One region of the Mycobacterium sp. MS1601 genome, then DNA from elsewhere that is predicted to be linked to it. Evidence: riboswitches for the same ligand, from Rfam matches in the RefSeq annotation. Region 1 holds a riboswitch; the other holds the start of a gene.
What was found. Region 1 has a riboswitch for cobalamin ahead of BVC93_RS12290 (ABC transporter substrate-binding protein). Riboswitches for the same ligand answer to the same signal wherever they lie in the genome.
Positions count from the first base shown of each region.

Region 1 (5,865 bases):
CACCATTCCGCTGGGGCCGCCGACGACGGTGCCCGCACCGGCACCGGGTGCGCCTCCTGTGCCCGGAGCTCCGGTTCCGCCGCCGGGTGATCCGCTTGCGCCTGTTCCGCCGCCGGGTCCGCCTGCTCCGTGACGGAAGAAGTCTCGCCGCAGCGGCTGGCCTCGGACACCCGCAGCGCTGATGATCGTGATCTTCCGAGCCGCAACGACAAGATGGTGTCGGCCATGTCCGATGTGGTCGGTGGCCCGGTGGGACGCCACGCGTTGATCGGCAGGCAGCGGTTCTTCACGCCGCTGCGGGTCATCTTCGTGATCGCCGTGATGTTCCTGGCGCTGGGGTGGGCCACAAAATCGCCCTGCCTGCAGACCATTGGCACCGGGTCGGCTGATCAGCGGGTGGCCAACTGGGAGAACCAGCGGGCCTACTACAGCTTGTGCTATTCCGACACCGTGCCGCTGTACACCGCGGAGTTGTTGAGCCAGGGCAAGTTCCCGTACAAGTCGAGCTGGTTGGAAACCGACGAGAACGGCCAGCCCCGCACCCAGTACGACGGCACCGCAGCTGTTCGCTACATGGAGTATCCGGTGATCACCGGTGTCTACCAGTACGTGGCGATGGCATTGGCCAAGACGTATTCGGCGCTCACGCGGGCGGTGTCGTGGCCGGTGCTCTCGGGCGTCGCCGAAGTGGTGATGTTCTTCAACATCGCGGCGTTCGGGCTGGCGCTGGCGTGGCTGACGACGGTGTGGGCCACCGCGATGCTGGCCGGGCGGCGCATCTGGGACGCGGCGCTGGTGGCCGGTTCACCCCTGCTGATCTTCCAGATCTTCACCAACTTCGATGCACTGGCAACGGCTTTCGCGATGGGTGGGTTGCTGGCCTGGGCACGCCGAAAACCGGTGTTGGCCGGTGTCCTGATCGGCCTCGGGGTGGCGGCCAAGCTCTATCCGGTGCTGCTGCTGTTGCCCATCGTGGCGCTGGCGTTGAGGTCGAATCGGCTGGCGGAGGCGGGAAAGACGGTGGCGGCGGCGCTGGCCGCGTGGCTGGTGGTCAACCTGCCGATCATGGTGCTGTTCCCGGCCGGGTGGGCAGAGTTCTTCCGACTCAACAGCCGCCGCGGTGAGGACATGGACTCGTTGTACAACGTGTTCGGAAGCTTCACCGGCTGGCCGGGTTTCGACGCCGATCTCGGGTTCTGGGAGCCGCCGGCGATTCTCAACACCGTCACGGCACTGTTGTTCGGATTGTGTTGCGCCGCCATCGTCTACATTGCCCTGACGGCGCCACAGCGGCCGAGGTTGGCACAGTTGGCTCTCCTGGTGGTGGCGGCTTTCCTGCTGACCAACAAGGTGTGGAGTCCGCAGTTCTCGCTGTGGCTGGTGCCATTGGCGGTCTTGGCGTTGCCGCACCGTCGGCTCCTGCTGGCCTGGATGACCATCGACGCGCTGGTGTGGGTGCCGCGGATGCTGTACCTCTTCGGTGAGCAGAACAAAGGGCTGCCCGAGCAGGCCCTCACCACCACCGTGCTGTTGCGGGACCTCGCGGTTGTCGGGCTCTGCGTCCTGGTGATCCGGCAGATCTACCGCCCCGCCGAGGACCTGGTGCGCTGGGGTGGGCGCATCGACGACCCGTCAGGTGGGTTGTTCGATCGCGCCCCCGATGCCCCACCGTCCTGGTTGCCGTCGTGGCTGCGGCCCAGATCGGTTACTGTCAGCACTGCCGGTCAACCCGCCGGCTCCGATGGGCAAGCAGGAAGCCGGTGTGAATCCGGCGCGGTCCCGCCACGGTGACCGGGTAGAACCCGGGAGTCCGATACTGCCCCCGCCGGACGCCCTGCTCTGGGACGAGGACATCCCGGATGGAGTCAATCGTGTCTGCACGCACCTGCCTGACCTTTCTCGCCGCCGCCGCACTGCTTGTCGGGTGTGGCTCCCAAACCCCTGATACGGCAACAACTTCCGCGATCGACAACTGCGGGGTGCAGGTTACCGTCGACCAACCGCCCACCCGGGCAGTGGGCTACTATCAGCACGCCACCGAAATGATGCTCGCACTCGGGCTGCAGGATTCGATGGTCGGCACGGTCTATCCGGACAATCCACCGTTGCCGCAGTACACCGCGGCCTATGAGGCGATCCCGGAGATCTCGGACAAGGACGCGTCTTTCGAGCAGGTGATCGCGGTCGATCCCGATTTTGTGTACGGCGGTTACAACAGCGCATTCGACGAGGCCCAGGGCCGCTCCCGGCAAGCGTTCGCCGATGCCGGTGTCACCACCTATCTCAACCCGGAGTACTGCGCCACGTCACCGATCACCATGGCGGACGTGTACGCCGAGGTCGACCGGATCGCCGGTATCTTCGGTGTCGCAGACCGTGCCGCGAGCCTCACCGACGAGATGAAGAACAGTGTGGCCGAAGCTTCCGGCGCCGTACAGGACGTCACGCCGCTGCGGGCGTTCGTCTACGACAGCGGTGAGGGCACCGCGTTCACCGCGGGCGGCCAGGGCATCGGCAATCAGATCATCGAATTGGCCGGGGCCAGCAATGTTTTCGCCGACGTGCAGGACACCTTTGCCGACGTGTCCTGGGAGCAGGTGATCGACCGCAGCCCGGAGGTCATCATCATCTACGACTACTTCGGTACCCCGTCGGTGGAGGAGAAGAAGGCCTTTCTCAAGAGCAGGCCCGAGCTGGCCGATGTCCCCGCCATCCGCAATGACAGGTTCGCGGTGCTCACCCTGCAGGACGCGGTGCTCGGCGTCCGCGCACCGTATGCGGTGGGGGAGCTGGCCGCCCAGCTGCACCCCGACAGGTTCTGATGACGCTGGTTGCGGCGTTGTCCAGGGCCGCACGGTACGGCGAGTACTTCGAGACCCAACTCGACAGCGCACCACCACCTTTCGATCTTGGTGCGGCGCTGGAGGCCAGGGCGACCCGGCTGGGTACCACCGAGGCGCGGGTGGCGGCCTCGGCTCTGCAGTACGAGTTCGCCGAACGCCTGTGGGCAGTGTCGTTGGGAGCGTGGGCGTTCGGCCGGGTGGTTCCGGACCTGACCGCACTGAAGTACGGATGCGCCGACGACAGCACCCTGATACTCGGCTTCACCGCGCCGGTGGGCACCAGGGCAGATACTCCCGGTGAGGTGGCAGGGCTGCTGTACCGCAACGTCGTCGACGTGCAGTTGGCACCGTTTCATCAACTTCTGCGGGCGACGGTCAAGATGGCCGACGGACTGCTGTGGGGAAACGCCGCCACCGCGCTGGTGCTGGCAGCGCGCTCGGCCAGTCGCGCCAGGTCGTGCTACGCCGCCACCGCGCTGCTGCTGGAACAGCCACCGTTGGCCGGCCGTCTCACCGGTCCTGTCGCTACCCCGAAGCGCCGCAGCTGCTGTCTGTACTACCGCACCGCCGCCGGGCGCACCTGCAGTGACTGCCCGCTGCCCAAGGTGCCTGCGTGAGAACCCACCCACCGTATCCGCTGGTGATCCTCGTGCTGTTGGTGGTACTCGTGGCCGCCGTGATGCTCGGGTTGGCCGTGGGATCGGTGTCGGTCCCTACCTCGGAGGTGCTCAAAGCGCTCCTGCGGCAGCCAGTTGAGCCACAGCATCAGACCATCGTGATGCAGTCACGAGCTCCCCGGGTGTTGCTGGGGGCGGTGGTGGGCTCCGGACTGGGAGTGGTGGGGATGACACTGCAGGCGCTGGTGCGCAATCCGCTCGCCGACCCGTACCTGTTGGGTGTGTCCTCCGGAGCGTCTGTCGGCGCGGTGGCTGTGATCCTGAGTGGCGTGGCGATTTTCGGCTTCGCCTCGGTGTCGGTGGCGGCCTTCGCCGGCTCACTGGGTGCGCTGGCGGTGGTCTATCTGCTGTCGCGGGCGGGTGGTCAGATCACCACCACCCGTCTGGTGCTCGCAGGGGTGGCGGTGGCTTACGTGCTGTCTGCGGTCACCAGCCTGATGTTGATCATGGCCCGTACCGGCGACCAGGCGCGGCAGGTGCTCACGTGGCTGCTCGGTGGACTGGGCGGGGCCAGCTGGGCATCGTTGTGGCTGCCCATGGGAGTGGTGCTGGCGGGTTTGGCGGTGCTGTTGGCCCAGTCCCGCACGCTCAATGTGCTGCTGGCCGGTGACGAAGCAGCCATCACGATGGGCGTGGACGCCAACAGGTTTCGGGCTCGGATGTTCGTGCTGACCTCACTGGTCACCGGTGTGCTGGTGGCGGTCAGCGGTCCGATCGGATTTGTCGGGCTCATCCTGCCGCACGCCATGCGCCTGGTGGTGGGCAGTGATCACCGACGCGCGCTCCCTGCCACCGCATTGGCCGGCGCGTCGTTCCTGGTGTTGGCGGACGTGGCGGCCCGCACATTGGCCGCGCCCCAGGAGATCCCGGTGGGTGTGCTGACCGCGCTGTGCGGCGGCCCATTTTTCCTGTGGCTGATCCGCCGAGATGCCCGCCGCGCGGTGGCGCCATGAGTGCCGCGCACCTGGAAGCGCGGGCGGTGTCGGTTCGCCTTGGCGGTCGGCTCGTCGTCGACGGTGTGTCGGTCATTGCCGAGCCGGGCGCTGTGGTCGGTATCGTCGGACCCAACGGATGCGGCAAGTCCACCCTGCTGCGAGCGCTGGTGCGTGTCCTGGCGCCGGCGGCGGGGCAGGTGTTGCTCGACGGGGTGGACATCGCCGCTCTGTCGAGCCGCGAGTTCGCGCGCAGTGTGGCGGTGGTATTCCAGGACACGGCAGGTGATTTCGACTTGCGGGCCAACGACGTCGTGGCGATGGGGCGTGCGCCGTTCAAGAGAATGTTCCAGCGCGACGACGCGACCGATGACCGTCTTGTCGAGCAGGCACTCGAACTCGTCGGCGCGCTGCATCTGCGGTGGCAGCCGTTTGCGTTGATGTCCGGTGGCGAACGGCAGCGGGTGCTGATCGCCCGCGCACTGGCGCAGCAGCCGAGGTTGCTGGTGCTCGACGAGCCGACCAACCACCTCGACATCCGGCACCAGTTCGATGCGCTGGCCCTACCGCGGCGCCTCGGCGTCACGGCCGTTGTCGCCTTGCATGACCTGAACCTCGCCGCCCACTACTGCGATGTCATCCACGTGCTGCGGCACGGACAGGTGGTGGCCGCGGGCACTCCCGCGGAAGTGTTGCGAACGGAGCTGTTGGCACAGGTGTACGGCGTCACCGCCACCGTGGGCGCCAACCCGGCGACCGGCCGGCGGCATGTCAGCTTCGATCCGGACCGATGAGACCGACTGTCTGCTAGGCGGATTCGCGGGGGACAATCCGATAGCCCACGTCGACGGCTGGGGTCTCGACGGGTGAGTCCTGCATACGTGCCAGTAGCAGTTGGGCCGCGCGGGTGCCGATCTCTGCGGCATCGACGTGCACGGTGGTCAACGATGGCACCAGGTGGCGGGCCACCTCGAAGTCACCGAAGCCGGTGATCGCCAGTTGATTCGGTACCGAGATACCGCGCCGACGCGCAGCCAGCACCGCAGCGGCGGCGTAGATGTCGGAGGTGAACACCGCCGCCGTGGTCTCGGGATGACGGTCGAGGACCGCGGACAGCAGCTCGCTACCGGTGTCCATCGACATTCTCCGGCCGACGAGGTCCACCACACGCACCGGCTCGTCTGGCAGCAGCGCTTCCACACCCGCGCGGAACCCCTCGAACCGTCGGGTGGTCCGATCGTCGCCCGAGCGCAGCACACCGGCGAAGGTCAGCCTGCGATGCCCCCGCGACACCAGATAGCGGACCATGTCCAGCATGGCGTCGCGGTTGGAGAAGCCAACCAGCGTGTCCAGTGGCTTGGAGGTGCAGTCCCACGTCTCCACCACCGGCGCGCCGTAGTCGCGAAGCAGTCT
Region 1 covers NZ_CP019420.1:2,515,947-2,521,811, forward strand. Annotated here, with positions in the region: partial or broken gene BVC93_RS12280 (transglycosylase domain-containing protein) at 1-133, shown strand, start outside; partial or broken gene BVC93_RS12285 (glycosyltransferase family 87 protein) at 130-1,731, shown strand; cobalamin riboswitch at 1,705-1,844, shown strand; gene BVC93_RS12290 (ABC transporter substrate-binding protein) at 1,872-2,822, shown strand; gene BVC93_RS12295 ((2Fe-2S)-binding protein) at 2,822-3,460, shown strand; gene BVC93_RS12300 (FecCD family ABC transporter permease) at 3,457-4,473, shown strand; gene BVC93_RS12305 (ABC transporter ATP-binding protein) at 4,470-5,246, shown strand; gene BVC93_RS12310 (LacI family DNA-binding transcriptional regulator) at 5,260-5,865, opposite strand, start outside.

Region 2 (5,865 bases), 1.9 Mb from region 1:
ACGTCTACCCAGTCCAGGGTGCGCGAGACTGCTTTCTGCCAACCAGCGTAACCCTGTTCCCGCTGCTCATCGCTCCACGACGTCGACCAGCGACGGTCCTCGCGCCAGTTGTCCCGCAGGTCATCGGGATTGCGCCAGAACCCCACCGCCAACCCTGCGGCGTAGGCGGCTCCGAGAGCGGTGGTCTCGGCTACTACCGGCTTGACCACGTCCACTCCCAGAACATCGGATTGGATCTGCATACACAGGCTGTTGCCGGTGATGCCGCCGTCGACCTTCAGCACCTCCAGATGCACACCGGAATCGGCTTCCATGGCATCCACCACATCCCGGCTCTGGTAACAGATCGCCTCCAGTGCTGCACGGGCGACGTGCGCATTGGTGTTGTAACGCGAAAGCCCGACGATGGCACCGCGAGCATCCGAACGCCAGTAGGGTGCAAACAGACCGGAGAAGGCAGGCACGAAGTAAACTCCGCCGTTGTCGTCGACCTGTCGAGCCAGCGATTCACTCTGTGCCGCACCGCTGATGATCCCGAGTTGGTCGCGCAGCCACTGGATGGCCGAACCTGTGACGGCGATAGAGCCTTCCAGTGCGTACACCGGCTTGGCGGAATCAAACTGGTAGCACACGGTGGTGAGCAATCCGTTGTTGGATCGCACGATCTTCTCACCGGTGTTCAACAGCAGGAAATTGCCGGTGCCATAGGTGTTTTTGGCCTCCCCCGGTGCCAGGCAGACCTGGCCCACCATGGCGGCCTGCTGGTCACCGAGAATGCCGGTGACTGGCACTTCACCGCCCAACGGGCCATTGTCCAATGTCACCCCGTACGGCTGTGACGACGACGAAGGCACGATTTTGGGTAGCATCTGGCGCGGAATACCGAAGAAGGACAACAGCTCGTCGTCCCAGTCCAAGGTCTCCAGGTTCATCAACATGGTGCGGCTTGCATTCGTCACATCCGTGACGTGCACGCCGCCACGCGGTCCGCCGGTGAGATTCCAGACCACCCAGCTGTCGCTGGTGCCGAAGATGGCCTCACCGCGCTCGGCAGCCTCGCGGACGCCGTCGACATTCTCCAGGATCCACTGCACCTTGCCGCCAGAAAAGTAGGTGGCGGGCGGAAGGCCGGCCTTCTGCCTGATGACGTCGCCGCGTCCATCTCGATCCAGCGCCGAAGCGATGCGGTCGGTGCGGGTGTCCTGCCAGACGATGGCGTTGTAGTAGTGCCTGCCGGTACGCTTGTTCCAAACCATCGCTGTCTCACGCTGATTGGTGATACCGACCGCGGCAAGGTCCGTGGGTTGGAGCTTCGTCTTGTTGAGCACCGAGGCCAGCACCGAAGCGGTGCGTTCCCAGATCTCCACTGGATTGTGTTCCACCCAGCCGGCCTGCGGCAGAATCTGCTCGTGTTCGAGCTGATGCCGTCCAACCTCGGCGCCGCTGTGGTCGAAGACCATGGCTCGAGTGCTTGTAGTGCCTTGATCAACGGATATGACGAACTCAGCCATGATCTTCCTTTGTCCTGTTCCCCGCCTCGTCGCTGGGAATCGTGTGTGACAACAAGGAGCGAACCGCTTCGCCGCGAGGAAATTTCAGGCAACGCGCGAGCCGGCATCGGGCTCGGTCCACACCATTTCAGCAGATTACCCTTGCGGTGCCAGCCTGCGCGGCCGTTCCGACACCACAGAAGCCGGTGATCGATTCAGTTCTTGACCCACGCCCACTGGGTCACCGCCCGAGCCGGCGTCCACCCCACAAACGTCCCCACCGGCGCGGCGCGTTCGATGTGAATCCTGGTGAGTTCGCCGCCGTGTCGCAGGTAGGCGGCACCCAACAGCATCTCGGTTTCCAGCGTGACACCGTGAATCACCAGGCGACCGCCGGAACTCAACCTGCTCATGCATTCGTCCAGGACCCCCGGTCGAGTGGCGCCACCCCCGACGAAGATGGCGTCCGGCTCTTCGAGGTCGGCCAATACGTTTGGAGCTGAGCCGTTCACGACGCGTAGTGTGGGAACCCCCAGCGAGTGTGCGTTACCGACGATGCGCCGGGCACGGTCGGCGTCGGCTTCCACCGCGATCGTGCGGCAGCTCGGGTGGGCTCGCATCCACTCGATACCGACCGAACCCGCTCCCGCGCCGACGTCCCAGAGCAACTGGCCGGGCACCGGAGCCAGACGCGCCAAGGCCGCCGCGCGCAGATCTCGTTTGGTGAGCTGACCGTCGTTGTCGAACAGTTCGTCGGGAAGCCCTGTGGCCCAGCCACTCCGGAGTGGTCCAGCGATCTCGAGCGCAACAATGTTCAGTCGCGGCACCGCACCGACGAACTGCTGTGCCGTGGTCTCGATGCGGGATTCGGCTGTACCGCCCAGATCCGACAGGATCACCATCCGGCTGTTGCCGTAGCCCAGACGTTGCAGTAGGTCGGCGAGTTCCCCTGGAGTGTGCTCGTCAGAAGACAAGACCAGTAGGTGCATACCGGGAGCGCACTCGCGCAGTACCGCGCTCACATCGCGGCCCACGACGCTGATCACCGACACCGATTCCGCTGACCAGCCAAGACGTGCCCGGGCCAACGCCACCGAAGAGACGTGCGGTACCACCGTCACCCGATCCGTCCCGAGCTTGTTGATCAATGTGGTCGCGATACCACTGACCAGTGGATCACCCGAGGCCAATACCACGACCCGGCCGGACAGATTTTCCAGCAGGGCGGTCAACCCGGCCAGTAGCGGTCGCGGCAAGGTCAACCGTTGCTGACCATCTACCTCGGGCAACAGACCGAGGTGTCGAGGCGCACCGACAACGGTATCGGCACCGATGAGCAAAGACCGGGCGTTGTCACCGAGCCCGGCCCATCCGTCGGCACCAATACCAACCACAGTGAGACGCACGTCAGCGATCGGCACGGGCGCGATGCTAGCGTGAGTACCGCGAGGTGCCCCGTGTGCCCCCGCGTCGGAAACGGCGCGGACGGCTTTCGGGGAGAATCTGGGAAGCCCGGTGAGAGTCCGGCACAGGCCCGCTGCGGTTATCCGCGCCCGTCCTGGTTCAGGATCGGGACGCGGTGAGTCCGAAGACCGGCCTCGCATGAGCCCACAACAAGTGGCCGAAACGTGAGCGGAGTGCCTCATGCTGCAGCTTTATCCGTTTTCCGCCGTACTGGGCGCCGACCCCGACGCCCAAGGCGGGCTCGACGACATGGCCCTGGCATTGCTGCTGACCACAGTGTCTCCGGCCATCGGCGGAGTTCTGGTGCGCGGGCAGAAAGGCACCGCCAAATCGACATTGGTCCGTGCGCTCGTCGAGGTGCTCCCGCCCATCGAGGTCTACTCAGGCGACCGCTTCTCCTGCGAACCTGCCGACCCCGATGCGACATCTCCCGACGGCCCGTTCGACCCCGGACACCTGATCGAGACCCGACCGGTACGTCTGGTCGAGCTGCCGGTGGGTGCCACCGAAGACCGGGTGGCCGGATCCATCCACCTCGAGCGCGCACTGTCCGACGGCGCCATCGATTTCGAGCCGGGGCTGCTGGCTGCCGCCCACCGCGGCATCCTCTATGTCGACGAGGTGAACCTGCTGCACGACCACCTGGTCGATCTGCTCCTCGATGCTGCGGCCATGGGGCGGTTGTCGGTGGAGCGCGACGGTGTATCCGTAACTCACGCAGCTAGATTCGTGCTCGTCGGCACCATGAACCCCGAAGAGGGCGAACTTCGGCCGCAGCTGTTGGACCGCTTCGGTCTCACCGTCGAGGTCGCCGCCCCACGTGATCCCGTCCTGCGCGCCGAGGTGGTGCGACGCCGGCTGGCATTCGACACCGACTCCCAGGGGTTCCGGGCCCGCTACGCCGAGGCCCAGCAGCGGTTGAAGTTGCGCATCCAGCGCGCCCAGGATGTGGTGGCCCGCGTGCAGCTCTCCGACGAGATGCTGCTGAAGGTTACCGAAGTATGCGCTGCGTTCGAGGTCGACGGGCTGCGCGCCGATATCGTCACCGCCCGCACCGCCGCTGCCCACGCGGCCTGGCAGGGCCGCGAACACATCACCATCGAGGACATCAGGGTGGCCGCGCGCCTGGCCCTGCCGCACCGACGGCGGCGCAACCCGTTCGACGCACCCGGACTCGACAAGCAGGCCCTCGACGACGTGCTGCCTCCGGAAACCTCCGACACCGACCCGGACCCGGACCCGGACGGACCCGACGATGACGGCGGCGGCGAGAACCCGCCCGAGGACGTCTCCCCGCCCGGTGGCAACACTGGCACCACACCGTCATCGGGCATCCCCGCCCCGGTCGGCGCGGGCGAGCCCTACCGGGCCAAGCTGTTCACCGTCGACGGTGTCGGCGAGGGGCAGTCCGGTCGACGCAGCCGGGCCCGCACCGCCGCCGGGCGCCGGGTCGGTGCCACCCGGGTCGACGGTGACGGCCACGGCATCCATCTGGTCGAGACCGTTCGCGCCGCCGCACCGCACCAGATCGCCCGTGGCCGTACCGCGGGGCGGCTCCAGCTGCAGAGTCAGGATCTGCGCCGCGCCGTGCGGGAGGGTCGAGAATCAAACCTGGTGTTGTTCGTGGTGGACATGTCCGGCTCCATGGCGGCCCGTGAACGGATGCGCCACGTCAAGACCGCGATACTGTCGTTGCTGTTGGACGCCTACCGGCGCCGAGACCGGGTGGGCCTGGTGACCTTTCGTGACGCCGGCGCCGAGGTGGCGCTGCCGGTCACCGGATCGGTGGACATCGCCGCGCGACGGCTGGAGGATCTGCCCGCCGGTGGGCGCACCCCCCTGGCCGAAGGACTGTTGCAGGCCGCCGACGTGGTGCGCCGCGAGCGGCTGCGTGATCCCAGCCGGCGTCCGCTGCTGGTGGTGGTCACCGACGGCCGCGCCACTGCCGGACCCGACCCGGTGGGCCGGTCCCGCCAAGCCGCGCAGATGCTGGCCGCCCAGGGTGTCAGCGCCATCGTCGTCGACTGCGAAACCGGCCGTATGCGTATGGGATTGGCGCGCACGCTGGCCGAGCACATGGCCGCCGAGTACGTCGCGCTGACCGAGCTCAACGCGCAGGTGCTGACCGACATCGTGCAGGGAGCGGCCTGATGCCTCAGGGACAACCGCTGACGGTGCCCGACGACCGGTTGACCACACGCCAGCGCCGCAACCGGCCGCTGCTCATGGTGCATACCGGCGACGGCAAGGGAAAGTCCACCGCCGCTTTCGGATTGGCGATTCGGGGCTGGAACCAGGGTTTCCGTATCGGGGTGTTCCAGTTCGTGAAATCGGCAAAGTGGCGTATCGGCGAGCAGACCGTGCTCGAACGCCTCGGCACCCTGCATGAACAGACCGGCGAGGGCGGGCCGGTCGAATGGCACAAGATGGGCTCGGGCTGGTCCTGGACGCGTAAACCGGGCACCGAGGAAGATCACGCCGTGGCCGCCGCCGAGGGCTGGGCGGAGATCAAGAGCAGGCTGGCCGCCGAAACCCACGAGCTCTATGTTCTCGACGAGTTCACCTATCCGATCAACTGGGGCTGGGTGGACATCGACGACGTGGTGCAGACTCTGGCCAATCGTCCCGGCCGCCAGCACGTCGTCATCACCGGTCGCCGGGCTGATCCGAAACTGATCGAGATCGCCGACCTGGTAACCGAGATGGGCAAGGTCAAACACCCGATGGACCTGGGCCAGAAGGGTCAGCGCGGTATCGAATGGTGACTCATCGTCTGCCGCGCTTCGTCGTCGCGGCGCCCGCGTCCGGACACGGCAAAACCACCGTCGCCACCGGTCTGATGGCGGCCCTGTCCGCGCGTGGGCTGGTGGTCAGCGGTCACAAGGTCGGCCCGGACTACATCGACCCCGGC
Region 2 covers NZ_CP019420.1:569,310-575,174, forward strand. Annotated here, with positions in the region: gene glpK (glycerol kinase GlpK) at 1-1,511, opposite strand, end outside; gene cbiE (precorrin-6y C5,15-methyltransferase (decarboxylating) subunit CbiE) at 1,706-2,911, opposite strand; cobalamin riboswitch at 2,932-3,096, shown strand; gene BVC93_RS02715 (VWA domain-containing protein) at 3,135-5,105, shown strand; gene cobO (cob(I)yrinic acid a,c-diamide adenosyltransferase) at 5,105-5,719, shown strand; gene BVC93_RS02725 (cobyrinate a,c-diamide synthase) at 5,713-5,865, shown strand, end outside.
Region 2: it holds a riboswitch for cobalamin, as region 1 does, so the genes downstream of both, BVC93_RS02715 (VWA domain-containing protein) here and BVC93_RS12290 (ABC transporter substrate-binding protein) in region 1, are expected to answer to the same signal.